DNA from 3 places in the Aminobacter sp. GW821-FHT11F06 genome. Region 1 is predicted to be linked to each of the others. Evidence: riboswitches for the same ligand, from Rfam matches in the RefSeq annotation. Region 1 holds a riboswitch; each other region holds the start of a gene.
What was found. Region 1 has a riboswitch for cobalamin ahead of AC1RTB_RS22085 (CbtB domain-containing protein). Riboswitches for the same ligand answer to the same signal wherever they lie in the genome.

Region 1 (9,626 bases):
GCGGCAGGATGGCGACGAGTGCGCCGACGACCAGCACCATCGGCGTGTAGTAACGCGAGAAGCGGTCGATGAAGCGTTCTGTGGGTGCCTTGCTCTCCTGTGCCTCCTCGACAAGCTTGATGACACGCGCAATCGTATTGTCGGCGGCAGCCGCGGTGACGCGGACCTTGAGTACCGCATCGGTGTTGATGGTGCCGGCGAAGACGGAATCGCCTGTGGTTTTCAACTTTGGCACGCTCTCGCCGGTCACCGGCGCTTCGTCGAGCGTGCTTGAGCCCTCGACAATGGTACCATCGGCGGCAACCCGGTCGCCCGGCCTGACCAGGATGATCGCGCCGACCTGAACCGCATCGGCTGGCATTTCGCGGGTCGCCCCGGCTTCCTCGACCAGCGCTGTCTTGGGCACCAGATCGGCCAGGCCGCGTATGCTGGCGCGCGCACGGCGCGCGGCCACGCCCTCAAGCATTTCGCCGACGAGGAACAGGAGCACGACCATTGCCGCTTCTTCGGTGGCGCCGATGAACACCGCGCCGATGGCCGCGATGGTCATCAGCGTTTCGATAGAGAACGGCGTGCCTGATATGGCGGCGGCGTAAGCGCGCCGCGCCACCGGCACGAGACCGACAGCGAGTGCCGCGAGAAATGCCCAATGGCCGAGCTGCGGCAGAAATTGGCCGATGGCATAGGCGGCAATGAGGGCGGAACCACAGGCGATGGTCAGTTTGGCCTTGCGTGATGCCCACCACGGGCCGTCGTCGAGGCCGAAATGATCGTGGCCGGCGTCCGCAGCGTTCGACCCAGGCGTGCCGTGATTGTGTCCGGAATGGTCGCCATGATCGTGGCCGGCGTGGTCGCCATGGCTGTGATCGTGGCCGCTGTGGTCGTGATCGTGGCTGCAAGACGGGCCATGCTTGTGATCATGGACCTCTGTCGTGCGCGCGGCGCCAAGCATGGCGACGGAATAGCCGAGCGCCTTCACCTGCTTCGAAATCTCGGCTGATGGCGCTGGTCCCTGATGCGAAACCGTCATCGTGCCGGCTGAAACCGAGATGCCGACCTCGGTGATGCCGGGCAGGCGGTTGATGGCGTTTTCGATCTTTGTCGCGCAAGACGCGCAATCCATGCCGCCAACGCGGAATCGTGTTTTGCCGTGGCTGGCATCGTTCATTTCGAGTCCTTTCAATCCTATATGAAGCAATGCTAGAATCTCTAGCCACTAGAGGATCAAGGGGTTTTTTTCGATGAATCTGCCGATTGGCGAACTGGCGCGGCGAACGGGCGTAAAAGTGCCGACGATCCGCTTCTACGAACAGATCGGGCTGATTGCCGCCCCGCCGCGCACCGAAGGCAACCAGCGCCGCTATGGCAAGGCCGAGATCGACCGGCTCAATTTCATCCGCCATGCGCGCGAGCTGGGCTTCGAGGTTGATCATATCCGCGAGTTGCTGGTCATGTCGCAGGAGCCGCAGGCCTCGTGCCATCAGGCCGACAGCATCGCCAAGTCGCACTTGCGCGAAGTCGACCGGCGCATCGAGCGGCTTCAGGCCCTGCGCGGGGAGCTGTCGCGCATGATCGACGAATGCGGTCACGGCCGTATTTGCGACTGCCGCATCATCGAGGTGCTGGCTGACCACAAGCAATGCGTGAGCGAGCATGTGGCCTGATTGAAACAGGCAAAAACTGGCTGTGCCGCGTCGGCCTTTCGAGCCGTATTTCGTTTGATATTCCGGCCCTTTGCGGGCTAGGGATAGCCCACCTCGAATCCCGAAATCCGCAAGCGGGAGGCGCCGATGGAAGCCCGACACAACCATACGCACGGCGCCGACGCCGCTGACGCTGTCCGCGCCGAAATCTATGGCGAGGACGGGGTCATCCTTGCCTCGTTCCTGGCCCATATCGGCGCGGCGATCGCCGACCGCGATACGCTGACGCTGAAGCGCGACGTCTCCGTCCTGCACCAGTCCGAACTTGGCCATCTGCTGGAAGCCTTGCTGCCCGAGCAGCGGCTGGCGCTTGTCGAGCTGATGGGCTCGGATTTCGACTTTTCGGCGCTGACCGAGGTCGACGAGGCGATTCGCCTCGACATCGTCGACAACCTGCCCAATGCGCAGATCGCGCAAGCCGTCCAGGAACTCGATTCGGACGACGCGGTCTACATTCTGGAAGACCTCGACACCGAGGACCAGAACGAGATCCTGGCGCAACTGCCGTTCACCGAACGCATCAGGCTGCGCCGCTCGCTCGACTATCCCGAGGAATCGGCCGGTCGGCGCATGCAGACCGAGTTTGTGGCGGTGCCGCCGTTCTGGACCGTTGGCCAGACCATCGACTATCTGCGCGACGACAAGGATTTGCCCGACCGTTTCAGCCAGGTCTTTGTCATCGACCCGAGCTTCAAGTTGTTGGGTGCCGTCGACCTCGACCAGATCCTGCGCACCAAGCGCGCGATCAAGATCGAAGAGGTGATGCACGAGACGCGCCACGCCATTCCGGCAACGATGGACCAGGAAGAGGCGGCACGCGAATTCGAGCAATACGACCTGCTCTCCGCCGCCGTCGTTGACGAAAACGAGCGCCTCGTCGGCGTGCTGACCATCGACGACGTTGTCGACGTCATCCAGCAGGAGGCCGAGGAAGATCTTCTGCGCATGGGCGGCGTCGGTGACGAAGAGCTGTCCGACACTGTGGCTGCGACATCGCGCTCGCGCGTGCCATGGCTGCTCGTCAACCTTGGCACCGCCTTCATCTCGGCATCGGTCATCAGCCAGTTCGGCGCGACGATCGAGGAGATGGTGGCGCTCGCCGCGCTGATGCCGATCGTCGCTTCGCTCGGCGGCAATGCCGGCACTCAGACGATGACGGTGACCGTGCGCGCGCTCGCCACCCGCGACCTCGATATCTACAATGCCGGCCGCGTCATCCGCCGTGAGGTGATGGTGGGCCTGCTCAATGGCGCGATCATCGCAACCATCCTCGGCCTGGTCGCAGGCCTGTGGTTTCACAACCCGGATCTGGGCTTCGTCATCGCCGCCGCGATGGTGCTCAACATGCTGGCTGCGGCACTCGGTGGCATCCTGATCCCGCTGTTGCTCGATAAATTCGGTGCCGACCCGGCGATCTCATCGTCGATCTTCACGACGATGATCACCGACGTCATTGGCTTCCTTGCCTTCCTCAGCCTTGCCACCTGGTGGCTGCATCTTGGTGCGGCTGCGAGGTAGGGGTTCAATTGACTTTTACGTAAGTCGCGTGCGAGACTCCTTTGGGATCAAAAAGGGTCCTTTTGGCTGCGCGGCGTTTACAGTCGCCCGGCGTGATCGCCTCGGCTAGCGCGGCATGATTTGAAGGCGGCGCGGCGACGCCCGCGGGGTGGAGAGACGATGCGGGAATACTACTCGATCACCGAACTGACCCGCGAATTCGACATCTCTACGCGGACGCTGCGCTTTTATGAGGATGAGGGGCTGGTGCAGCCTGTCCGCCGTGGCCGCACCCGGCTGTTCCGCCCGTCTGATCGGCAGCTCATCCGCCAGATCATGCGCGGCAAGCGGCTTGGTTTCTCGATCAACGAGATCCGCGAGATCATCCAGATGTATCGCGCACCGCCCGGCGAAGTCGGTCAACTCAAGCTGATGATCAAGCGCATCGAAGAAAAGCGCGAAGATCTGCGCCAGAAGCGGCGCGACCTTGAGGAGACGCTGGCCGAACTCGACCAGGCCGAGGAATCCTGTGTCGAACGGCTGGTCGAACTCGGCGTCAACACCTGAGCGCTGGTCAGATCCAGCGCCGGACCTTCTTCTTGTAATCGATGTATTTCTTGCCGAAACGAGCCTGCAGGTGCTTTTCCTCTGGCACAATGGCGAGCTTTTGCGTGGCGTAGGCCGCGATCACCGCAAGGACGATGAACCAGACACTGGCTGTGATCAGGCCGATGGCGATCATCAAAAGCGTGTTGGCGAAGTAGATCGGGTTGCGGGTGAAGGAAAAGGCGCCCGAGGTGACCAGATGCTCCGAGGGCCTGTCGGGGCGGATCGTGGTCTTGGCGCGCTTCAGCGTCTGCATGGCGGAGTAGTAGATCGCAACGACGCCGACCAGCGCCAGCCAGCCGGCGGCGTAAAGCAGGTCCGACAGCGGCTCGGTGATCCATGGCAAGGGGTAGAGCAGGCCGAGGGCTGTAGCCACAACGATCGCCAGGAGATAGACGATCGGCGGCCACGGCACCTTGCTGGGGGCGGCGGCGTTGAGGTCGGTCATTGCGCTCCTCCTGGTATCGTCTGGTTGTCGGTGTTGGTCGAGCACATGCCGGCTGTCTGCCCGACATGCGCCTTGAGCGCCGGGCTCTGGTCAGCCGCGTAAAGGCGGTCGAACGAATCATCCTTTTGCAGCTCGTCGAGCATGCACACACAGTAGCGCGAGCAGAAATCCGTGTCGCGGCTTTGCTCGCACGAGCGCTGGCACGATTTGAGGAAGGTGACCTCGCGCGTTTCGACAGGGGCCGGGAAAATTTGGGCGAAGACCCAGACCAGCGAAATCATCACCGGCTGGTGGATGAGGTAAAAGGCAAGGCTGTGGCGGCCGAAAAAGCTCAGCGGCCGCGACCAGGCGCCGGGTTGCAGGCGGGACAGTTTCTCAAACAGGCCGGCTTTGAGCGCAAGGCCGGCAACGCCGATGCCGGCCAGCACGGCGCCAAACCAGGGAAACAGCGGCACAAAATCGTTGGAGCGCGGATTGACTGTCGACAGGCCGATCCACAAAAGCGCGGGGTGGTTGAAGGCGTCAGAGCGCAGATAGTTGGGTGCGGCGATGACCAGGGCGGCGATGACCAGCGTCAGCAGTGCCGGCGGGCGCAAGAAGGCGAGGCCGAGTACGCTGGCGAGCGCGATCTGATGCAGGATGCCGAAGAAGATGAAAGTGTCGGGCATGGCGAACCAGGTCGCCACCGTGATCGCCAGCGCCGCCGCCGACACCATGGCCAGCCGTCTGAAGTAGCCGGGCCAGCGGATACCCTTGGCATGGGCCAGTACCAGGCTGACGCCGACGAGGAACAGGAAGCTCGATGCGATGCAGCGCGCGAAAAGCTTCCAGTTGCCATAGGCGGTCATGCCCGGATCGGCGTAGCCGAAGAATTCGAGATCCCAGGCGAAGTGGTAGATCGCCATGGCGACGAGGGCTATGCCACGGGCGATGTCGATGACCGACACGCGCCGCGAGGGGGCTTGAACTTGTTCAGTGCTCGGATGCATGGTCATGGCCATTCGCTTCGGCGTTTTCGGGTGTTGCAGCGCCCCTGCAGCACTATCATGGTTGAAGCGGGGCGGTAGAGAGCAGTGTGGCCAGTCATGCACAGGGTTAAGGAATTGAAGGGGCGCAAATGACCGGACGCATGATGTCGCTGACCGAAGAGCTGGTGGCGCGTTGCTATCGCGACGTGGCTGATGCCGGGCCAGACCCCGATGCGGTGCATCTCGACGATGCCGACTACGAGGCGATGATCGATGAAACGCTTTCGGCGCATCCCAACAACGGCCCGCTATGGCTGTTTGCTTATGGTTCGCTGATCTGGAAGCCTGAGGTCGAGCATACCGAAGAGAAGGTGGCGCTGGCGCGCGGCTGGCATCGTTCGTTTTGCGTCGGTATGAATCGCTGGCGGGCAACGAAAGAGCAGCCCGGCCTGATGATGGGTATGGATCGCGGCGGCCAGTGCAAGGGCGTGGCGCTCAGGCTCATGGACGGCGACAGGCGCGCGCAGCTCGACAAGCTCTACCGCCGCGAGATGACGCTGAAGCCTTCGACCTACAAGCCGCGCTGGCTGACCCTTGCCACAGATGACGGTCCGCTGACCGCACTTGCCTTCGTCGTCAATCGAGCCGGCCGCGCCTATGCCGGAGCTCTTGGCGAAGACGAAGTCGTCGAGCGGCTGGCCACGACCTGCGGCCATTGGGGCTCAGCGGCGGACTATCTCTACAATGTGGTGAAGAACCTCGAGCAGCGCGCCATCCACGACCGCCATCTGTGGCGGCTGCAGCATCTGGTGGCCGAACGAATCGCGGCCCGGACCTGATCGCCAAAACGCCGCATTCGCACCGCCCGGCGTCGGAATTTGGTTTGCCGCCCAAGGCATTTGTTTCTATAGTCGCGGCGTCGTCGGTTCCGTTACGGAATCAAGAGGGAATGCGGTAAGGGCCTGTTGAAGGTCCGAAGCCGTGGCTGCCCCCGCAACTGTATGCGGTTAGCTCTCCCCAAATGCCACTGAAGCTTGCTTCGGGAAGGCGGGGAAGGGTGTCGATCCGCAAGCCAGGAGACCTGCCGGCGACAGGGACACTTCTCGAGGCCCTCGGGTGGAGGGCGAAAGGACTTTAAGATGACTACTGTTTCTGCAATCGGCGCCGACGTTTCCTCGCAGTCGCGCACCATGCAGCTCGCGCTTGCGGCGCTGCTCGGCCTTTTCGTTGTTGGCTTCCTCGGGTTCTCGCATATGGACGTGGTGCACAACGCTGCCCACGACTATCGCCACTCGATGGCTTTCCCCTGCCACTAACGAAGGCACCCCAACCATGTCTGTATTTCGCAACGTCGTGTTCATCGCGGCGATCAGCGGCCTATTGGCCGGCGTGATCCTTGCCGCGCTCCAAACCTATGCAACCGTTCCGCTGATCCTCAAGGCCGAAACATATGAGAACGCCGGCGGCCATGACCATGCCGCGGCACCGGCCGCTGGTGCCGAGGTCACAGCGCCAGCACCTGCGGCACAAGCCGTGGCACCTGCTGAAGAGGAAGCTGAAGCCTGGGCGCCCGCCGACGGCTTTGAGCGCTTCGCCTATTCGGCACTGGCCAACATCGTCAGCGGCGTCGCTTTCGCGCTGATCCTGGTCGCGGTTTCCGAGTTCGCCGGCGGCATCGCCAACTGGCGCCAGGGCGTGTTCTGGGGTTTTGCCGGCTTCGCCGTCTTTACGCTCGCACCCGGCCTGGGCTTGCCACCGGAACTGCCGGCCATGCCGGCTGCCGATCTTGGCGACCGCCAGATCTGGTGGATTTCCACTGTCGTCGCCACTGCGGCCGGCCTCGCGCTGATCGCTTTCAAGCAGTCGCTGCCGCTCGCCATCCTCGGTGTGGCACTGATCGTTGCGCCGCACATCATTGGTGCGCCGCAGCCTGAAAGCCACGACTCGCCGATCCCAGCCGACCTGCATCACAGTTTCGTCGTTGCCGTGACCATCACCAATCTGGTGTTCTGGGTGGTGCTCGGTGCTGTCGCCGGGGCTGTGCGGCAGCGTTTCATGGGTTCGCAGGGCGCATTGCGCGGCAGCTTTGCCTGAGAAGCTGACATTTCTGCTAGGCGGTGCGCGCTCTGGAAAGAGCGCGCATGCCGAACGCCTGATCACGACATTTCCTGCGCCGTGGACTTACATCGCCACCGCGCAAGCCTATGACGACGAGATGCGCGAGCGCATCGATATCCACCGCTCCAGGCGCGGCGAGGGCTGGCGGACGCTTGATGCGCCGCTTGACCTAGCTGGCGTTCTCGCTGGTGTCGTCGACGGCGAGCCGGTACTTGTCGATTGCCTGACGCTGTGGCTGACCAATCACATGCTGGCCGAGCATGACGTCGAGGCTGAAAGCTTGCGGCTTGCCGAAGTGTTGGCGCGGCCGCGCGGCCCGTGGTTTGTCGTTGCAAACGAGGTCGGGCTCGGCATCGTTCCCGACAATGCGCTGGCGCGCCGTTTCCGCGACGCAGCCGGACGGCTCAATCAAATGGTGGCAGCCGGTGCCGACGAGGTGCTGTTTTTGGTCGCCGGCCTGCCGATGAAGGTGAAATGAGATGAAGGAAATCAACGAGACCGAAGCCGAGCGTCATCGCGCAAAGATGGCCAAGCGCAAGGCAGTGCAGGACGCCGAGGTGGCGGAAAAGACCATTGTCGAAAAGGGCCTGCTGATCGTCAACACCGGTCCCGGCAAGGGCAAGTCCACGGCAGCCTTTGGGCTGGCCTTGCGCATGCTCGGCTACGGCCATCGTGTCGGCGTGGTGCAGTTCATCAAGGGCGCGTGGCATTCGGGCGAGCAGGATGCGTTCGCAGCTTTCGGCGACCGCGTCGTCTGGCACACGATGGGCGAAGGCTTTACCTGGGAAACGCAGGACATCAAGCGCGACATAGCGGCGGCCGAAGCGGCCTGGGCCAAGGCGCAGGAGTTGCTGGCCGATCCTTCCATCGCACTGGTCGTACTCGACGAGCTCAACATCGCGTTGCGCTACGATTATCTCGATCTCGAAGACGTGGTGGCAAAGCTGTCGGCGCGCCGCGAAGGCCTGCATGTCGTCGTCACCGGCCGTAACGCCAAGGCAGCCCTTGTCGAGGCCGCCGATCTCGTCACCGAAATGGGCGCGACCAAGCACCATTTTGCGGCTGGGGTGAAGGCGCAGAAGGGGATCGAGTTCTGAGGGATCTGCGGCCTAAAGCCAGAAGATGACGGCGATCAATCCCATAGCGCCGACCATCAGCGCATCTGCCGTCCAGTAGAGCCGGAGGGCGGCACGGATATCCTGGGCATTGGCTTCGCGCCGGCCACCGTCGCCCATGAAGGCGTCGTCGACAATGACGCCGCCATAGGCGCGTGGTCCGGCAAGGGCGAGGCCGAGCGCGCCGGCCATGGCAGCCTCGGGCCAGCCGGCATTGGGCGAGCGGTGCTTTTTTGCGTCGCGCCAGACAGCCTGCCACGCGCGGTGCGGGTCGGTGCCAGGCACGAGAAAGGTGGCAAGCACGATCAGCAGGGCGGTCAGCCGCGACGCAGGCAGGTTGATCAGGTCGTCAAACCGCGCGGCAGCCCAGCCGAAAGCTTCGTGGCGCTTGGTGCGGTGGCCGATCATCGAATCGGCGGTGTTGGCGGCCTTGTAGGCGGCACCGCCGGCGAAGCCAAAGACGGCGAGCCAGAAGGCAGGGGCGGTGATGCCGTCGGAGAAGTTCTCGGCCAGGCTTTCGATGGCCGCGCGGCTGACGCCAGCCTCGTCGAGGCTTTCAGGGTCGCGGCCGACGATCTGCGACACTGCCTTGCGGCCGGCGATAATGCCGCCGCTGTCGAGCGCGTCGGCCACCGCCTTGACATGGCTGCCCAGGCTGCGCTGGGCGACAAGGCTCGAGGCGGCGATTGCTGTGAGAAGTATGCCGAAAGGGACAAGCCCGAACAGGCGCTCGACGGTAAAGGCAAGCGCGGCCGGCACGGCGACGATGACGGCGAGGGCAACCACGCCCAAAAAGCGGCGCCTGGCGTCGGTATCGGTGGCGCGGTTGAGGCTGGTGTCGAGAAAGGATATCAGCTTGCCGATCCAGATCACCGGGTGGCCGATGGCACGCACCAGCCGGTCCGGATAACCGAGACCGAGTTCAAACAGAAGCGACAGGAAGGCAAGCGGAACGAACATGACGCTTCTTAATGGACGAAGGACTGGGACGGTCGACCACGGCGGCAGCCTGGAGCGGGCGAAGGCGCTGTTTCCTGGAGCGCCCGAGCCGTTCGTCGACTTGTCGACCGGGATCAACCCGCACTCCTATCCGCTTTTCGAGCTGCCTGCCACAGCCTTGTCGCGCCTGCCCGAGCCGGGCCGTGCGCGCGACCTGGCAGCAATAGCCGCA
Region 2 (9,626 bases), on a different contig from region 1:
GAAGAATGGCTGGATGTGATAGAGGATCGTCATCACCGCGATAGAGGTTTTGGCGAAGCCGGCGAAGAAGGCTGTCCAGCTCAGCACCATGCAAACACCGCAAAGTGCTGCGCGGGCGAGACGGCCTAACGACAAAGAACGGTCCGGCAGGTAGCCGCGCAGCAAGCACCAGGCGCCGAGGAACACCGCGCCGAAAAAGCAGCGCCAGAACACCGTGGTCACCGGGTCAAGGCCGGCTTGCGTGACAAATGCACCGACGGTGCCGGCGATCGCCATCGCCACGGCGAGGCTCAATGCGGGAAAGCGGGATGTATCGGTCATGCGGGCGTTTCCAGATCGTGCTGTGCTCCAGCAAGCCAGCATTGACTGCTTCATTCAAACGAATAGATTTGGCAAACCCTATTCGAAATGCTGATACCACCATGGCCATGCCGCTCGATCTCGACCTGCTCAGAACCTTTGTCGCGGTCGCCGACAGTGGCAGCTTCTCCCATGCCGCATCGCGTGTCGGCCGCAGCCAGTCGGCCATCAGCATGCAGATGCAGCGGCTGGAGCAGAGCGTCGGCAAACAGCTGCTGGTCCGCGGTTCGCGGGCGGTGACCACCAACGCGATCGGCGAAGAACTGCTGGCTTACGCGCGCAGGCTATTGAAACTCTCCGATGAGGCATGGGCCAGCGTCACCCGTCCCGAAGAAGCCGGCAGCGTGTGCCTTGGCGTGCCGGACGACTATGCGGCGTTCCTATTGCCGCCGGTGCTGTCCCGCTTTGCCGCCGCCCATCCGCTGGTGAATGTTGAACTGATCTGCGAGCAGTCGACCTCGCTGGTGAAGACCTTCGCCGACGGCAAGCTCGACCTCGCCATTATCACGCGCGGACCGGAGCAGGCGATCGAAGTGCTGCAGCGCGAGCGCCTCGTCTGGGTCGCCTCGCCCAACCATGTCGCCTGGGAGATCGATCCCCTGCCCGTGGCGCTATTCGAACCCGGCTGCGTTGCGCGCCGGAGCGTGCTGCAGGTGCTGGGTGCAGCCGACCGGTCGTTCCGCAGCACCTATTCCAGCGCCAGCCTTCTCGGCTTGATCGCCGTGGTGCAGGCGGGGCTAGCAGTCGCCGGTCTTGCCCAGCGCAGCGTGCCGCCGTCGCTGCGCATCATCGGTGAAAACGAAGGATTACCGGCGCTTCCGGAGATGGAAATCGGCATCCTGCGCAATCCCCAATCGGCCAATGCCGCGGTCGAACGCCTCTATGACTTCCTTCGCCGCGACCTGACGCAGCAATCCTGACCGGCTGCATGGCTGCCATGCGGCCAGTGCATCGCTGCATTGCAGCAACGTCGCTTGTGCATCGGCAGACGAAGGGGAAAAGTGAATCTAAATCGTTTCAGCCCTCCCCGAGTCCGCCCATGCCCTTGCCGATCTTCGCTCTGGCCGTTGCATCCTTTTGCATCGGCACCACCGAATTCGTCATCATGGGGCTATTGCCCGAGGTCGCGGCCGACCTCGGCGTGTCTATCCCGGCGACGGGGCTACTCGTCACCGGCTATGCGCTTGGCGTGGTCATCGGGGCGCCGATCATCGCCATCGGCACGGCGCGATTGCCGCGCAAGCCGGTGCTGATCGGGCTTGCAATGCTGTTCGTGCTCGGCAACCTGCTCTGCGCCATCGCCCCGACTTACTGGACGCTGATGGCCGCCCGCGTCATCACCGCCTTCGGCCACGGCGCCTTTTTCGGCATTGGCTCGGTGGTGGCGGCGAGCCTTGTGCCCAAGAACCAGCGCGCCAGCGCCATCGCCCTTATGTTCGCCGGCCTGACGCTCGCCAACATCCTGGGCGTGCCCGGCGGCACTGCACTTGGCGAAGCCTATGGCTGGCGCATGACCTTTTTCGCTGTCGTTGTCATCGGGTTGATCTCGGTCGCGGCAATCGCCTTTCTGGTGCCGGCAGGCGTTGCCCCTCCCGGCAAGGGCGGCATCGCGGGCGAGGTCAAGGTGCTGGGCAAGCTGCAGGTGTGGCTTGCGATGATCATCTCGGCACTCGCCTCGGGCAGCCTGTTTGCCGTCTTCACCTACATCAAGCCGATCCTCACCGACGTCACCGGCGTATCGGTGGATTCGGTGACCTGGATCCTGCTTTTGTTCGGCGGCGGCATGACCATCGGCAACATCATCGGCGGCAAGCTCGCCGACTGGAAGCTGATGCCGACGGCCCTTGGCGCACTGATCATCATGGCCGCGATCCATGTCGCCTTCGCCGCGTGGAGCACGAGCGCGCCACTGGCGATCCTGCTCATTTTCATGTGGGGCGTCATCACCTTCGTCATCGTGCCGCCGATGCAGATGCGCGTCGTTGAGACCGCATCCGAGGCGCCCAACCTCGCCGCGACCCTCAACCAGGGCGCTTTCAATGCCGGCAACGCCGCCGGCGCCTGGATTGGCGGTGCCGCCATTTCCTGGGGCGTGAGTTATGCCGACCTGCCGCTTGTCGGCGCGGCGATTGCACTTTGCGCCTTTGGCGTAGCGCTTTTGTCCTTCACCCTCGACAGGCGTGACGCAATCGAGCAAGCCGCATGACGCTTTAGCGATTGTCAGCAGTCCGTAGCTGCTGTAGCCACGACAACGATGGTTCCTGCGGCCCGACTCGGGCAACGGGATTAAATGGGAACACGGTGAGACGTTCGTCTGGACGCGAAACCGTGGCTGCCCCCGCAACTGTGAGCGGATAGCAAATCGGAGACATGCCACTGGCCGCGAGGCCGGGAAGGTTCCGAGGCGCGATCACCCGCGAGCCAGGAGACCTGCCATCATCTGTGCAATTCAAACCGGCCGGGGTGTGCCGTGGAGATGATGATGATGGCGATTGCCTATTCGATAGGTTTCGGTTCGCTGATCGGATCGTTCCGCCTGCTCCGTGCTTTCACGGAGAAAAGGCATGCTCGACCGTGTTCATGCGGCTAGCCGTCTCGTCGGCGACACCCCAGCCGAGCTTGATATCGACGCCGTCAGCTGGGGACCTCGTCCCTCGCAGCAGATTCTCGCGCCCGTAAGCATCCGCATAGCACCCGGCGAGTTGCTGGCGATCGTCGGGCCGAATGGTGCTGGCAAGTCGAGCCTGCTGCGCTGCCTCTATCGCTATCATCGCCCGAGCGGCGGCACAGTCAGGCTCGACGGCACCGACATCTGGAAGATGAAGCCGCGCGATTGCGCCCGCCGCATCGCAACCGTGTTGCAGGAACCGGCTTCCGACTTCGGCCTGACGGTGGCCGAGATCGCCGAACTGGGCCTGACGCCGCATGCGACGCGCATGCGCACCGGCGACGAAGATTATGCCCAGGTCGAGACGGCGCTGTCGCTGCTCGGCCTGACAAAACTTGCCGCGCGCGATTTCGGTTCGCTGTCGGGCGGCGAAAAGCAGCGCGTGATGATCGCCCGCGCGCTGGTGCAGAAGCCCGACCTCCTGATCCTCGACGAGCCGACCAACCATCTCGACATCCGCCACCAGCTCGAAGTGCTCGAACTGCTGCGCACGCTCGGCTGCACGGTCATCGTGTCGCTGCATGACCTCGCCCTTGCCTCGGCGCATGCCGACCGCGTGCTGGTGATGGATGGCGGCCATGCCGTTGCCGCGGGCAGCCCCACCGACATCCTGACGCCCGAACGCATTCGCGCAAGCTTTGCGGTCGGAACCACGCTCGACAGCCATCCGATCACCGGGCGGCCCCGCTTTTCCTTCCATCTCGAACGCTGAACCCAAGGAGCCCCTATGCGCCTGCCAATCATTGCCGCCGCCCTGCTCGCCACCTGCGCCTCCGCTGCCGCAAGCAGCTTCCCAGCCACCGTCAAGAGCTGCAACCGCGACGTGACCTTCGAGGCCGCGCCCAAGCGGGCGGTGTCGCATGACGTCAACCTGACCGAGATGATGCTGGTGCTTGGCCTCGCCGACAACATGGCGGGCTATTCCGGCATTTCGGGCTGGAAGACTCTGGATGAGAACGTGCGCAAGGGCGTTGGAGAGTTGCCCGAACTCGCGCCGAAATATGTCACCAAGGAAGTGTTGCTCGGCGCCGACGCCGACCTGTTCTTCGCCGGCTGGAACTACGGCATGAAGGTCGGCGGCGACGTCACCCCCGACACGCTCGCCCCCTTCAGCATCCCGGTCTATGAGCTGACCGAAAGCTGCATCTTCGTCATGAAGAAAGACAAGTCTTCGCTGCAGGACATGTACACCGACCTGCTCAATCTCGGCGCCATCTTCGGCGTGCGCGAGAAGGCGGAAGCGCTGGTGGCCGGCTATGAGAAGGAGCTCGCCGACTTCCAGGCGACGCTGCCCAGGCTGGAAAAGCCTGTCAGCGTGTTCCTCTACGATTCCGGCGAGCAGAAGCCCTTCACCGCAGGGCGCTATGCCATGCCAACGGCGATCATCGAGGCCGCCGGCGGCACCAACATCGTCGACGACGTCGAAGCGAGCTGGACCGAGATCGGCTGGGAGCCGGTGATCGAACGCAATCCCGACATCATCGTCATCGTCAATTACGGCGAGGTCACCGCCGAGCAGAAGATCGCCTTCATGCGCTCAAACCCTGCGTTCAAGGACATCGCGGCGGTCAAGAACAACCGCTTCGTCGTGCTCGAATATATCGAGGCGACACCCGGCCCGCGCAACATCGCCGCGATCAAGCGGCTCGCTGAAGCCTTCAGGGCCAACTGAGCATGTCGCACCGCCACCTCGTCACCGGGCAGCGCCACGCCCTGATCCACGCCATGCCGGCCCTGGTCGCGGGGCTGGCGGTGCTGCTGCTGTTCACCATGGTCGTTGCCGTCGGCGTCGGCGCGGTGGCGATCCCGCTCGAAACGGTATGGGGAATCATTGCCAGCAAGCTCGTGCCGGGCAGCGTCGAGGTCGCCTGGTCGAGCGGGCGCGAAAACATCGTCTGGGACGTGCGCGCGCCGAGGGTCATCCTCGGTGCCGCCGTCGGCGCCTCGCTGGCGATTGTGGGCGCAGCATTGCAGTCGGTGACGCGCAACCCGCTTGCCGACCCGCACCTGCTCGGCGTCTCCTCCGGTGCCGCCTTCGGCGCGATACTCGCGCTTTTGCATGCCGGCATGATCTTCGGCGCGATCACAGTGCCGCTGTTTGCCTTCATCGGCGCGCTCGCCGCCACCTTCATGGTGCTGGCGGTGGCCAATCTGGCCCGCGTCCAGTCGGCCGGCCAGCTGATCCTGGCCGGTGTCGCCGTCAGCTTCATCATCTCGGCTGCCGGCAATATGTTGATCTTCATCGGCGATGCACGGGCTGCTCATGTCGCGATCTTCTGGATGCTCGGCGGCCTTGGTCTCGCCGAATGGACGCAACTGCCCTACCCCTTGATCGCGCTCGCCGCCGGCGGCGCCTACCTGCTGACCCAGACCCGCAAGCTCAACGCCATGACGCTCGGCGACGAGAGCGCCACGGCACTCGGCATCCCGGCCAAGCGCTTCCGCCTCGTCGTCTTCATCGTCAGCGCTCTGCTGACCGGCTGCGCGGTCGCCTATTCCGGCGTGATCGCCTTTGTCGGGCTGATGATCCCGCATGTCGTGCGTTTCATCGTCGGTGGCGACTATCGCCGCGTGCTGCCGCTTTCGGCACTCGTCGGCGCCATTTTCCTCGTCGTCATCGACATGGCGGCGCGTACAGTGATGCCGCCGCAGGACATGCCCTTGGGCATCCTGACCGGGCTGATCGGCGGCGTCGCTTTTATCGTGCTGATGCGGCGGCGCGCAACAAATTGAGGGTCAGTTGGTAATGCAATGCAAGACGACGCAAATCCAGTTGCACCCCCAGTTTTTCCTAGCTATGGATTTGCCATGAACACGACTTCGCTCCACAACAATTGGTGGCGGGCCAGCTAACAGCGGCCTTTTGAAGCGCGTGCGCGTGAAAATTGTGATGGCCGCAACGGGATTTCCGGGCGGCCATTTGCTTTTTCAAACCACGCTCCGGAACGCTCCCACGGCAAGAGATGGAGACGGGAATGACGTTGGAATTGCTTGAAAGCGGTGCCGAGCGCTATGTGACCTCGGGTGGTGTCGCCATCACCCGGCAACGCCACGAAACCGCCTATGCCGGGGCGATCGAGACCTATCTCGACGGGCTGAACAGCCGGCGTGGCGCGGTGTTTTCTTCCAACTACGAATATCCCGGCCGCTACACGCGCTGGGACACCGCCATCATCGACCCGCCGGTGGTGATTTCGGCGCGCGGACGCGCGATGAAGATCGAAGCGCTCAACGCGCGCGGCGAAGTGCTGCTGCCGGTCATCCACGCAGCCCTTGCACCGCTCGACGAACTGACCATCGGCGAAACGACAAAACGCCTGATCAAGCTCGAAGTGGCAAAGCCCGGCCGCGTGTTTACCGAGGAGGAGCGCTCGCGCGTGCCTTCGGTGTTCACCGTGCTGCGCGCCATCACTGCCTTGTTCAAATCGGATGAGGACAGCAATCTCGGCCTTTACGGTGCCTTCGGCTACGATCTCGCCTTCCAGTTCGACCCGGTCGAACACAAGCTCGAGCGCAAACAGAGCCAGCGCGACCTGGTGCTGTTTCTGCCCGACGAGATCCTTGTCGTCGACCACTACTCGGCCAAGGCATGGCATGATCGCTACGACTATTCCGGCGAAGGTTTTTCGACCGAAGGCATCGCCCGCGACAGCGTCGAGGAGCCGTTCAAGCCTTCCGACCGCATTCCCCCGCGCGCCGACCACGAGCCGGGCGAGTATGCCCAGCTGGTGCGCCGGGCGATGGACAGCTTCAAGCGCGGCGACCTGTTCGAGGTCGTGCCCGGCCAGATGTTCTACGAGCGCTGCGAGACCCCACCGTCGGAAATTTCGCGCCGGCTGAAGGCGATCAACCCCTCGCCCTATTCGTTCTTCATCAATCTCGGCGAGGGTGAATATCTGATCGGGGCGTCGCCCGAAATGTTCGTGCGCGTCAATGGCCGCCGCGTCGAGACCTGCCCGATCTCCGGCACCATCAAGCGCGGCGACGATGCCATCTCCGACTCCGAGCAGATCCTCAAGCTGCTCAACTCGAAGAAGGACGAGTCGGAGCTGACCATGTGCTCGGACGTCGACCGCAACGACAAATCCCGCGTCTGCGAGCCCGGCTCGGTGCGTGTCATCGGCCGCCGCCAGATCGAGATGTATTCGCGCCTCATCCATACAGTCGACCACATCGAGGGCCGCCTGCGCGAAGGCATGGACGCCTTCGACGCGTTCCTGAGCCACGCCTGGGCGGTGACCGTCACCGGCGCGCCTAAATTGTGGGCCATGCGCTTCATCGAGCAGAATGAGAAGAGCCCGCGCGCCTGGTATGGCGGGGCGATCGGCATGGTGCATTTCAACGGTGACCTCAACACCGGCATGACTTTGCGCACCATCCGCATTGAGGACGGCATCGGCGAGGTGCGCGCAGGCGCCACGCTGCTCTACGACTCCGTTCCCGAGGAAGAAGAAGCCGAAACCGAACTGAAGGCCTCAGCCATGCTTTCTGCCATCCGAGACGCAAAGACCGGCAATGCCCCCGGCACCGAGCGCACCACCGCCCGCGTCGGCGAAGGGGTGAAGATCCTGCTCGTCGACCACGAGGATTCGTTCGTCCATACGCTGGCCAACTATTTCCGCCAGACCGGTGCCGATGTCTCGACAGTGCGCTCGCCGGTGCCGGAAGAAATCTTCGACCGGGTCAAGCCCGACCTCGTCGTGCTTTCGCCCGGCCCCGGCACGCCCAAGGATTTCGACACGGCGGCGACCATCAAGAAGGCGCGGGCTCGCGACTTGCCGATCTTCGGCGTTTGCCTTGGCCTGCAGGCGCTGGCCGAAGCCTATGGCGGCGAACTGAGGCAGCTGGCGGTGCCGATGCACGGAAAACCCTCGCGCATCCGCATCTCCAAGCCCGGCATCATCTTCTCCGGCCTGCCCAAGGAAGTGACTGTCGGCCGCTACCACTCGATCTTCGCCGATCCGGTGCGCCTGCCCTCCGATTTCGTCGTCACCGCCGAGACAGAGGACGGCGTCATCATGGCGTTTGAACACAAGAAAGAACCGATCGCAGCGGTGCAATTCCATCCCGAATCGATCATGACGCTCGGCCACGACGCGGGCATGCGCATGATCGAAAATGTGGTTGCGCACATGCCGCGCAAGGCCAAGGACCAGGCGGCCTAGCCGACATTTGAAACCTACCCGCTCCGCGGCCACCCAGCCGCGGGGCGGAGCCAATCACCAAAGCGAGACCATGGCCCAGACCGAAACCCAGAGATCGACTGCCGCGCACGGCCAGCCTTCGTCGGCCAAGCGGCGCGTTGCCAAGATCGCCTTCTGGTCGATCATCGTCGGCTCGGCCGTGATGGCGTTGAAATTCGTCGCCTGGTGGCTGACCGGTTCGGTGGCGTTGTATTCGGACGCTTTGGAATCGATCGTCAACGTCGTCGCCGCGATGGCGGCCTTCTGGGCGATCAAGATCAGCCACAAGCCGGCCGACCTCGACCACCAGCACGGCCATCACAAGGCCGAGTATTTCTCGGCGGTGCTCGAAGGCGTGCTGATCATCGTTGCTGCTTTGCTGATCCTGTTCGAGGTCTGGCGCAGCTGGGGCGTGCCGATGAACGCCGGCGAGCCATGGCTCGGCCTCGGCATCAACGGCTTTGCCGCCGTTATCAACGCGTTCTGGGCCGGCATGCTGATCCGCGTCGGCCGCTCCGAGCGCTCGCCCGCCATGGTCGCCGACGGTCACCATATCATGACCGACGTGGTGACTTCCGCCGGTGTGCTGATCGGCCTTGTCGGCGCCATTGTCACCGGCTGGACGATCCTCGACCCGCTGCTGGCGGTGATCGTTGCACTCAACATCCTGTGGCAGGGCTGGCACGTCATCAGCTCGTCGATGGACGGGCTGATGGACCGTGCCGTCGAGCTCGACGAGCATATGCGCATCCGCGACATCATCTCGTCCAACTCCAAGGGCGCGATCGAGGTGCACGACCTCAAGACCCGCATCGCCGGCCGCGCCACCTTCATCGAGTTCCACCTGGTGGTCGACGCCGACATGAGCGTCGGTGAAAGCCATGTCATCTGCGACCGCATCGAGGATGCGCTGCGGGAAGAAATTCCCTCGGTTCGTGTCATCATCCATGTCGAACCGGATGACGAAGCCAAGCTGCCCAAGGGCACGGTTGCGGTACCTTTCGCTTGAACTGACGGCGTTTCCACGCACGATTCGAGGGGAAAAAGATGTTCGGTCTGATAGGAAAGATGCGGGCGCAGCCCGGCAAGCGCGACGAGCTTCTACAGATCCTATTGGGCAGCACCGGCGCCATGCCGGGTTGCCTGAGCTACGTCATCGCCAAGGACCCGGCCGACGCCGACGCGATCTGGATCACCGAGGTGTGGGACAACAGCGAAAGCCACAAGGCTTCGCTACAACAGCCCCAGGTACAGGCGGCGATCAAGCAGGCGATGCCGATCATCGCCGGCTTCGACTCCAGCACCGAGATCGAGCCGGTGGGCGGTTTCGGGCTGCCTACCGGCTGAGCGCCCCATTTCACCAGCGTCGCTACAATACGTTAACCTTGTAACGGTTGTTTTGGATTAGCAGACAC
Region 3 (9,626 bases), on a different contig from region 1:
TGCGTCGGCACCGCATTCCGCCAGGGTGCTGTGCGCGTCACCCAGCTCGACATCCGCCCGCAGCCGCCGGAAAAGGAAAACAAGCTTGCCGTGTGGCCCTATTGGGCGACCAAGATGCGCACATCGTCGTCGCAGGCCGAAGGCGCCCAGCGCGAGTTCCAGGTGGCGACGCTCGAGTTCATCGGCGAAGAAGGCCAGCTGACCGGGGTGAAGTGCTGCGAAGTCGACGACAAGCGCAAGCCGATTCCGGGCACCGAGTTCGTCATCCGCGCCGATCTCGCTTTCATCGCCATCGGCTTTGCCGGCCCGCTCGCCGGTGGCCTGGTCAAGGAACTCGACGGCAAGCTCGACATCACCACCGACAACCGTCGCTCGACCAATGTCGCGGCCAACGACCACGACTACAAGACCAACGTCGACAAGTTCTACGTCGCCGGCGATGTGCGCCGCGGCCAGTCGCTGGTGGTCTGGGCGATCCGCGAGGGCCGCCAGGCCGCGCACTCGATCGATGTGGCATTGATGGGATCGAGCGTCCTGCCGCGCTGAGCCGACCCAATCCAGGCAAACAAAAAGGCGCCGCGAGGCGCCTTTTCCATTGGTAGATGCTGGTGCTACCGCTTGATCGCCGTCGTTGTCTCTGTGCCTTGTCCGGCTGGCAGTGGCTTGGGCGGCCAGGAGAAATCGTCGGCGCGACCGGCAGGCGCTGCCGGCGCAATGCCTTGCACGACAAGCTTTTCGCCGGGCGAGCGCGGGTCGCCCTTGGTTGCCGTTTGCGCGCCCAGCAATTCGGTGCCGCCGTCGAGCTCGGGGTCCGACAGCGAGACGGGCACCGTCCGGTCGATATTGACCGGAACGTTGAGCTCGCCGGGCGTTGCCTGCGGCAGGCTCGCCGGCACCACCGCTTCGGTGCCTTGCGGCGTGATGCCAAGCAGCTTGTTCAGCGGCTTTTCGGCATAGAATGCGAGCTTGCGCTTGCCGGCGCGGGTGACGTTGATGCCGTCATCGGAGCGCAGGCGCACCGGCTGGCCGTTGATATCAGGACCGCTGGTGACAAAGGCGCCGCCTTCATCGACAAAGCCGCCCCAGACATCGACGAACTCGCTCCCCGCTGCCTCGGTCGCGGCACGGTAGATGTCGTTGAAGGCGAGCATGTCGGTGCTCATCTTCGGCGATTTGAAAGCCGGCATGCCGACCCACAGGAACGGCACCTTGGTGGCGGAGATTGTCTTTGCCAGCGCTGCGGTGCGGGCTTTGTATTCCTTGGTCCAGGCCGCGTTCATCGGCGGCTCGCGGCTGTCGCCGACCTTCATCTGCTGGCGGTCGTTGGAGCCCATCATGACGATGACAGCGACGGGTTTTTCCTGCTCGATCAGCGCCTTGGCCTTCTCGGGCCAGTTGTAATAGTCGTCGCGCACGAAGCCCGAGGAGCCATTGGTCTTGTCGATGACGCGGACCTTGGCGTTGTTGGCGAAGACAGCACTGAGGCCCTCGGCGATGCCCGCGCCGAGGAAGTCGCCGATGACCAGAACGACCTTGGCGTCCGGCAATTTCTCGACCAGGGGAACGACCGGCTCGGCCGGCTTGCTGACTGCGTCCACAGTCGTCTTCGGCTTGCGTGGCGCCTTGCGGATCGTCCGCTGCGGCGCCTGCGGCTGCTCGTAGAGGTAAGGGTCGACGCGCGGTTCGCGGCGCGGCATGAACAGGTCGCGCAGCGACCAGCGCCGCAATATGCCCTCCTGGGCTGCCGCCGGAGTCGGCATGACGCATGAGATGGCGGTCAAGGCGACCGCCACCGCGACCAGTGGCATCGTCAGGCGCAAGAGCAAAAACCTTGAACGTCGTGCCGATGCCAAATGCAGCCTCCGGTTGCTAATTGCGCCGCAGCGATTTGAGCACTTCCATGCTCGGATGGCCGTCCGGCGTCAAGCCCAGCTGTGCCTGGAACGCCTTGATCGCCGAGCGCGAACCTTCGCCGATCTTGCCGTCGCTCTTGCCATCATAATAGCCGTGCGCCGACAGCCGCTTCTGCAACTCCTGCTTCTCTTCGAAGCTGAGCTTGGTGAAGGGCCGCTTCCAGTCCTGCACCAAACCACCGTAGCCGGCGATCTCGTCGGCAAGAAGGCCAACGGCGAGCGCGTATTTGTCGGCGTTGTTGTAGCGCTTGATGACGGAAAAATTCTTGGTCATCAAAAACGCCGGTCCACCGCGCCCGTCCGGCACCTTGAGGGTGGCGACGTCCGAACCGCGCTTGAAGGCCTTGCCATTGGCGCGTTCGACGCCGAGTGCCGCCCATTTGTCGAGCGTCATCGAGCCCGAGGGGAATTTCTGGCCCTGGGGCAGCACGACCTCGTAACCCCAGGTCTTGCCGGCCTGCCAGCCGTTCTTCTTCAGAAGGTTGGCGGCGGTGGCGAGCGCGTCAGGCACCGAGTTCCAGATGTCGCGCTTGCCATTGCCGTCGGCGTCGACGGCATAGGCCTGGTAGCTCGTCGGGATGAACTGGGTGTGCCCCATGGCGCCAGCCCAGGAGCCGACGAGATGGCTCTCGTCGATGTCGCCGCGCTGCAGGATCTTGAGCGCCGCGATCAGCTGGGTGCGGGCAAACTTCGCCCGGCGCTGGTCGCCATAGGCGAGCGTCGCCAGCGAGCGCACCACGTTGCGCATCACCTTGTCGTTCTTGAGGATTTCGCCGTAGTTCGATTCCATCGACCAGATGGCGAGCAGGACATAGCGGTCGACGCCGTAGCTGGCTTCGATGCGGTCGAGCCACGGCTTCCACTTGCGTGCCATCTCGCGGCCGACCGAGATCGACTGGTCATGCACGCGGTTGTCGAAATAGTCCCACACGGGTGCGGTGAATTCCGGCTGGAAGCGGGCTTTTTCCAGCACCTCGGGATCGGCGGCGGTCACGCCGCGAAAGGCACGGTCATAGGTCGAACGGGAGATTCCGTTGTCTGCGGCTACCGAACGGAAGCTCGCGACCCAGCGTTCGAAGCCGGGTTCGGCCGCCGCCGGGCCAGCAGGCAACAGTAGCGCGAGCGAAAGACCAGCGATCGCGGCAACGCCTGCGAGACTCTTGGCGGTTATGCGAAGGGGCATTCTTTCCTCCTTGGAGAGATCAGAAAGTCGATTCATCGCCGAAGCCGGTTAGCAATCAGTTTACCATGCGCCCCCTGGGGAACGAAAAACGCCCTTGGGGATTGTCTCTCCAACGGGCGGGACAATCAAGATCGCGTGATCGATGGTCTTGCCCCCTGTCCCCGAATATGTGAACGCGTTCAGTATTCCTCAATTCGGGCGTGACAATGTCACGTCTCGATACCCGTAATCTTCTATCGGACGACAACGCAATGAAGAGAGTTCGCAAGGCCGTTTTTCCGGTTGCCGGTTTGGGCACGCGTTTTTTGCCTGCCACCAAGTCGATCCCGAAGGAAATGCTGACTGTTGTCGATCGTCCGGTGATTCAATACGTGGTCGATGAGGCACGCGAAGCCGGCATCGAGCATTTCATCTTCGTCACCGGCCGCAACAAGGCTGTCATCGAAGATCATTTCGACGTCCAGTTCGAACTCTACGATACACTGGCCCAGCGCGGCAAAAGCGAACAGCTTGAACGGCTGCAGCGGCTGCAGCCGGGGCCGGGCCAGACCTCGTTCACCCGCCAGCAGGTGCCGCTTGGCCTTGGCCATGCTGTGTGGTGCGCGCGCGAACTTGTCGGCGACGAGCCCTTCGCGCTGCTTTTGCCCGACATGATCATGCAGTCGGAAAAGAGCTGCATGCGCCAGATGGTCGAGCTTTACGCCGAGACCGGCAACAACATCATCGCTGTGCAGGAGTGCGATCCCGCCGAGACGCACAAATATGGCATCGTCGGACAGGGCAAGGCCGTCCACACCGGCTTCGAGATCGAAGGCATGGTGGAAAAGCCCAAGCAGGGCACGGCACCTTCCAACCTCTTCATCAATGGCCGCTACATCCTGCAGCCGGAGATTTTCAACATCCTGGCCAGCCAGGAGCGGGGCGCCGGCGACGAAATCCAGCTGACCGACGCGATGCTGAAGCTCGAGAAGATGCAGCCTTTCTACGGCTACCACTATCGTGGCCGCACCTTCGACTGCGGCTCGCCGGAAGGCTTCGTCGAGGCCAATGTCGCCTTCGCTCTGTCGCGTTCCGATCTCAACAAGAGCATGGCCGGTGTCATCGAAGGCCTGCTGCACGAGATGAAGCCCGGCCGCTGATGCCATGTCGCTGACGCGCCAAATTTGGACGCGCAGCGGCGTAGCAACCGAGGTCCGCGTCCTGTAGACATATTCTGCCAGGTGCCCGCAGCGATGCGGGAGAATCGGGAACACGGTGCAAATCCGTGGCGTGCCCAACGCTGTAAGAGGGACCGTATCGGCAAAAGCCACTGTTCATCTTGAACGGGAAGGTGTCGACAACGGGTTGAACTCGAGCCAGAAGACCGGCCCGGCAGAAATCGTCCACCGCATGGTCAGGCGGCGGAAAACGATTGCTCGCAAGGGGACACGCGATGCCGGCTGACCATTCCGATTGTTTCGACCAAACTGCCCAGGATGCGGTCTACCGCGCCATCTTCACGCGCCGCGACGTGCGCAGCCATTTTCTGCCCGATCCGCTCGAAGACGATGTGCTGGCGCGGCTCTTGATGGCTGCCCATCACGCACCGTCGGTCGGTTTCATGCAGCCATGGAATTTCATCGTCATCCGTGACGTCGAGCGCAGGCAGAAGGTGCGCGACCTGTTCTTCGCTGCGCGCCAGCAGGAACTGCCGCGGATCGCCGAGGAAAAACAGGCACTCTACCGCAAGCTCAAGCTTGAAGGCATCTGCGAGACCCCGCTCAATCTTGTCGTCACCTGCGACCGCAGCCGTTCGGAGAATTCGCCGCTCGGACGCTGGCACAATCCGGAAATGGATCTCTACAGCACCGTTTGCGCGGTGCAGAATTTCTGGCTGGCGGCGCGTGCGGAAGGCGTCGGCGTCGGCTGGGTCAGCATCCTCGACCGAGAGGCGCTGAAAAGTCTGCTCGGCATCCCCGAACATGTCGTGCCGGTGGCTTATCTCTGCGTCGGACGGGTTTCCGAATTCGCGCAAAGGCCCGATCTCGAAAGGCATGGCTGGGGCAGCCGCCTGCCGCTGGCCGACCTCATCATGAGTGAGGTGTTTTCGGGACAAGGGGAGGAAGCGCTGAAGGCAATCACCGCCGGACTGGCTGTGCCCAGTCCCTAGCGCTGGATTTTCACGCCGAGGAACACGCTGTTGGTCTTGCTGTCGCGGTTGGGCAGCGTGCTGTTGAAGGTCTCATGACGCAGCCGGCCGGTGAGGCCGGCATAGCGGTTGACCCACCAGGTCAGGCCTGCTTCAGCGGTCAGCGTCATATCGTGGTCTTCAGAGTCGGCATAATCGCGCCAGCCGGCGCCCACTGCTGCCATGGCCGTGAGGTTCGCGCGGATTTCGCGCTCGACGCTAAGGCGCCCGGCGTAGAGAATCGAACCGCTTTCGCCCGGAGTGGTCGACCCCTCGACGAAGGTCGCGCCGTTGAAGCCGACAATGGTGCCACGGATCGGCGACCATCTGAGGTCGGCGGCAATAGTCGGTTCGGAGATGGTCTTGAGGCGATCGTCGTCGAAGTTTTCGCTGATCCAGCCGGCCGAAAGCTCGCCGCCGAATTTCTCGCCCATGTCTAGCTCGACGCCGGCGCGCGCGCCGATCCTGTTCGACGAGCGTTCGAAGCCAGCGGTGTCGAAGCGGAGATCGTAGACACGGCGTCCGTATTCGACCTCGCCAAACGGCGTCAGTGCTGGCGATATCTGGTAGCCGGCGCGCAGCTTGCCGGTATAGAGCGTGGAGTTCCTGTCTTCCTGCGACAGCGTGCCTCCACCCGACAACTGAGCGTCGCTGTAGGTTTCCTTGGTCGCCTCGCCGGTGACGCCGAAGCGGAATTTGCCGACGTCCTTCTCCAGCCCAAGCGCGCCGTCGAGGATATGGAGGGTCGGACGCTCGGCGGTGCCGACGATGACGACCGGGGAGGTGGCCGATTCCGGACGGAAATCGTAGCCAAGACGCGCGATGGCGCGCAGATCGTCGGCAAGGTCGAGCTGCAATCGACCGTTGATGCCGCCGGCGAGGTCGTCGACCTGCTGCCCGGAGAGGGATTTGCGCACGATGCCGTAAGCGTCGACGCTCGCCGAATGGCTTTCCCAGTCGGAGACGGCATTGAGCCGAAGGATGGTGTCCGACAGCACCGCCGACTTTCCGTCATGGCTCGAATCGGCGTTCGTGGTTGCAGCCAGTCCCTGCTCGAGGCTGGGCCTGAGCACAAAGCTACCGACGCGGATGCCTGTTGCCTGGAACGGATTTGTGTCGGCCAAAGGCCTGCGGCCTTCGATGGCGAGTAGCCGCTCGGATTCCGGGCGGTTTTCCACCCGGGTTTCGGAGTCGACAGTGCCTTGGCGCACGGTGCCGGTGGTGATGTCGTCCGCGGCCGCTGGCACAGCAGGCCTGCGGGCGGGGGCTTGGGTCGGAGCAGCGCGTTGCTGGCGCGCCTGTTCGGTACGCTGGCGCGCCGTCGTTGGCGGGCGGACCGCCGATCTCGCAGCGCCTGCGGCCTCGCCAACGTTGGGCGGCTCGCTGAACAGGCTGTCTTCGGCGCTGGCTGGGTCTGTCGGGTCGGGTAGCGCGCCGGGGCTGACGGGCTGGTAGTCCGCGACCTGGTTCTGGATTTCGGGCGCTTGTGGCTGGGCAGGGGGCCTGCGGGCCAGCAAACCTGCCGCGTTCCCGTCATCGACTGTGCCGCGCAGGCCGGCTTCCTGAGCATGCAAAGGCATGGCGCAAAGCAGCGTCGCTACACTTGCTGTTGCCAGCAAGGAGCGCAGTCCTGCACTGCTCCACCGCCCTTTTTGCCCTGGCCTGATCTGCGCCATCTTGTCCACTGCTTCGCCGACGCACAGGCGCCGCACTTACCAACTGGTAAATGGCCATGGTTAACGGAGCGTTTCCCGCAAGCCCCAGGACACGCCGTTCGGGCTGGATAATCATGGACACGAACCGTTCGACGCGCTAACGCATGCGACATGCACGCTGGATCGCTGAAAAAAGAGCCGGACCGGCAGGCGTCGATCGCCTCCGCTCTCCGCACCGTCACCACTGAGCAGGCCGGCATGGCCGCGCTTGCTGCCGCGCTCGAAGGGGCGCTGGCGGAGCCATTTGCCCAGGCGGTCTCGATCCTCGGGCAACTCAGCGGCCGGGTTATTGTCACCGGCGTCGGCAAGAGCGGCCATATCGGCTCGAAGGTCGCGGCGACGCTCGCTTCCACTGGCACGCCGGCTTATTTCGTCCATCCTTCCGAAGCCATCCATGGCGATCTCGGCATGATCACCAAGGAAGATGCGATCGTCGCGCTGTCCTGGTCAGGCGAGACGGCCGAGCTCAAGGGCATTGTTGCCTATTCCAGGCGCTTTTCGATCCCGCTGGTTGCCATCACCGCAGGCGATGCCTCCGCCTTGGCGCGTCAGGCTGATGTCGTTTTGTCATTGCCGCGTGCACCGGAAGCCTGTCCGCATGGACTTGCCCCGACGACTTCGACGCTGCTCCAGTTGGCGATAGGCGACGCGCTGGCGGTCGCCCTGCTTGAAGCGCGTGGCTTCACCGCCGATCACTTCCGCACCTTCCACCCTGGCGGCCAGCTCGGCGCGAGCCTGATGCCAGTCGGCGACCTGATGCACACCGGCGACGAAGTGCCGATCGTGCCGCTCGGCACCAAGATGCCGGAAGCCGCCAAAATGCTGTCCAAGAAGCGGTTCGGTTGTGTCTGTATCGTCGATGCGGATGGCAAGCTCGCAGGCATCATCACCGACGGCGATCTGGCGCGCAATCTCGACCGCAATCTTGCCGAGACCAATGTCGAGGACATCATGACCCGGCGGCCCAAGACTGTGCCACGGCAGATGCTGGCAGGCACGGCGACCGCCATGCTCAACGAGCACAACATCAGCGCTATTCCCGTGGTCGAAGGCGACCGTCCGGTCGGCATCATCCACTTCCACGACCTGCTCAGGGTCGGCGCTGCCTAGGCAGCGTCAGACCTGCTCCACCACCAGTTCCAGATCGGCATCCGTCGCGCTGACGACACGCACCTGCGTGCCAACAGGCAGGTCCGGACCGGAGACACGCCAGGTTGTGTCGCCGAGCTTGATGCGCCCGCGGCCTTCCTTGATCGGCTCGGTCAGCGTCGCGGTGCGCCCGACCATCTGGGCGCCGCGCCGGTTGAGCAAAGGCTGGTCGGAGACATCGCCATGCCCGCGAACGATCTGCTTGCCGATATAGGCCGAGGCCAGCGCAAGCACGAGGAAGACCAGAACCTGTACCTGCCAGCCCCAGAACGCGGCGTCCCACAAAAGCAGCGAGATCGCGCCGACGATGAGTGCGGCAATGCCGATCCACAGCAGGAAAACGCCCGGCGCGAATATCTCCAGCGTCAGCAGGACGAAGCCGAGCAGCATCCAGTTCCACGGGCCGAGTTCGGCAACGATGCGTGCGATCATGTGCGGTTCCTCAATGCACCTGCGCTCAGTTCTGCTCCGGTGTAATGCGTGGCGGCCGCGATGACTGGCGCTGGGCACCGTCGGTGCCCTCGCTGCGGAAGACTTCCTTGGCGATGGCGCCGATGCCGCCGAGCGAGCCGATCAGCGACGATGCCTCGAATGGCATCAGAACGATCTTGTTGTTGGCTGAGGAACCGATCTTCGCCAGCGCCTCGGTGTATTTCTGGGCGACGAAGTAGTTGATCGCCTGGACGTCGCCCTTGGCGATGGCTTCCGACACCACCTGGGTGGCGCGGGCTTCGGCTTCGGCGGAGCGCTCGCGCGCTTCGGCGTCGCGGAAGGCGGCTTCCTTGCGGCCTTCGGCCTCGAGGATCTGCGACTGCTTGAGGCCCTCGGCGGCCAGGATCTGCGCGCGCTTGTTGCGCTCGGCCATCATCTGGCGGCCCATCGACTCGACGAGGTTGGCCGGCGGGTTGATGTCCTTGATCTCGACGCGGGTGAGCTTGATGCCCCAGGGGTGCGCTGCTTCGTCGACAACGCGCAGCAGGCGCTCGTTGATGGCGTCGCGGTTCGACAGCAACTCGTCGAGGTCCATCGAGCCCATCACCGTGCGGATGTTGGTCATGGTCAGGTTGAGGATGGCGTTCTCCAGGCCCGACACCTGATAGGCGGCCTGCGGCGCATTGAGCACCTGGTAGAAGGCGATGCCGTCGACGGCGACGATGGCGTTGTCGCGGGTGATGATCTCCTGGGTCGGAACGTCGAGTACCTGCTCCATCATGTTCAGCTTGGCGCCGATGCGGTCGATGAAGGGGATGATCAGGTTAAGGCCAGGCGTCAGCGTCTTGGTGTAGCGGCCGAAGCGCTCGACGGTGTAATTATAGCCTTGCGGAATGGTCTTGATGCCGGTGAACAGCACAAACAGCACCAGGACGACCAGCGCTGGAATGATAAAGTCGAAACCGCTGAATTCCATTCGGCTATCCCCCTAGGATTGAGCGTGTTGGCTGAAATTGTGCCACCGCTGCGATGCCGAAAGACTTAAGGGGCTTTCAGCAGCGTTACAA

Region 2: linked by a shared signal. The riboswitch ahead of AC1RTB_RS09300 (ABC transporter ATP-binding protein) and the one ahead of AC1RTB_RS22085 (CbtB domain-containing protein) in region 1 are both predicted to bind cobalamin.
Region 3: linked by a shared signal. The riboswitch ahead of bluB (5,6-dimethylbenzimidazole synthase) and the one ahead of AC1RTB_RS22085 (CbtB domain-containing protein) in region 1 are both predicted to bind cobalamin.

What each region holds. Positions count from the first base shown of each region.
Region 1 covers NZ_JBXARL010000010.1:52,636-62,261, forward strand. The annotation lists gene AC1RTB_RS22050 (heavy metal translocating P-type ATPase) at 1-1,168, opposite strand, end outside; gene AC1RTB_RS22055 (MerR family transcriptional regulator) at 1,242-1,664, shown strand; gene mgtE (magnesium transporter) at 1,791-3,221, shown strand; gene AC1RTB_RS22065 (MerR family transcriptional regulator) at 3,381-3,767, shown strand; gene AC1RTB_RS22070 (methyltransferase family protein) at 3,775-4,254, opposite strand; gene AC1RTB_RS22075 (acetyltransferase domain-containing protein) at 4,251-5,249, opposite strand; gene AC1RTB_RS22080 (gamma-glutamylcyclotransferase) at 5,372-6,061, shown strand; cobalamin riboswitch at 6,129-6,325, shown strand; gene AC1RTB_RS22085 (CbtB domain-containing protein) at 6,362-6,538, shown strand; gene AC1RTB_RS22090 (CbtA family protein) at 6,555-7,316, shown strand; gene cobU (bifunctional adenosylcobinamide kinase/adenosylcobinamide-phosphate guanylyltransferase) at 7,309-7,818, shown strand; gene cobO (cob(I)yrinic acid a,c-diamide adenosyltransferase) at 7,820-8,437, shown strand; gene cbiB (adenosylcobinamide-phosphate synthase CbiB) at 8,450-9,415, opposite strand; gene cobD (threonine-phosphate decarboxylase CobD) at 9,414-9,626, shown strand, end outside.
Region 2 covers NZ_JBXARL010000003.1:291,226-300,851, reverse strand. The annotation lists gene AC1RTB_RS09315 (DMT family transporter) at 1-321, opposite strand, end outside; gene AC1RTB_RS09310 (LysR substrate-binding domain-containing protein) at 423-1,280, shown strand; gene AC1RTB_RS09305 (MFS transporter) at 1,400-2,566, shown strand; cobalamin riboswitch at 2,599-2,812, shown strand; gene AC1RTB_RS09300 (ABC transporter ATP-binding protein) at 2,925-3,740, shown strand; gene AC1RTB_RS09295 (ABC transporter substrate-binding protein) at 3,756-4,700, shown strand; gene AC1RTB_RS09290 (FecCD family ABC transporter permease) at 4,754-5,761, shown strand; gene AC1RTB_RS09285 (anthranilate synthase) at 6,004-8,193, shown strand; gene AC1RTB_RS09280 (cation diffusion facilitator family transporter) at 8,264-9,220, shown strand; gene AC1RTB_RS09275 (putative quinol monooxygenase) at 9,259-9,558, shown strand.
Region 3 covers NZ_JBXARL010000003.1:76,375-86,000, forward strand. The annotation lists gene AC1RTB_RS08290 (glutamate synthase subunit beta) at 1-546, shown strand, start outside; gene AC1RTB_RS08295 (SGNH/GDSL hydrolase family protein) at 612-1,853, opposite strand; gene AC1RTB_RS08300 (lytic murein transglycosylase) at 1,870-3,096, opposite strand; gene galU (UTP--glucose-1-phosphate uridylyltransferase GalU) at 3,348-4,235, shown strand; cobalamin riboswitch at 4,298-4,482, shown strand; gene bluB (5,6-dimethylbenzimidazole synthase) at 4,529-5,245, shown strand; gene AC1RTB_RS08315 (outer membrane beta-barrel protein) at 5,242-6,843, opposite strand; gene AC1RTB_RS08320 (KpsF/GutQ family sugar-phosphate isomerase) at 7,090-8,088, shown strand; gene AC1RTB_RS08325 (NfeD family protein) at 8,095-8,559, opposite strand; gene AC1RTB_RS08330 (SPFH domain-containing protein) at 8,585-9,535, opposite strand.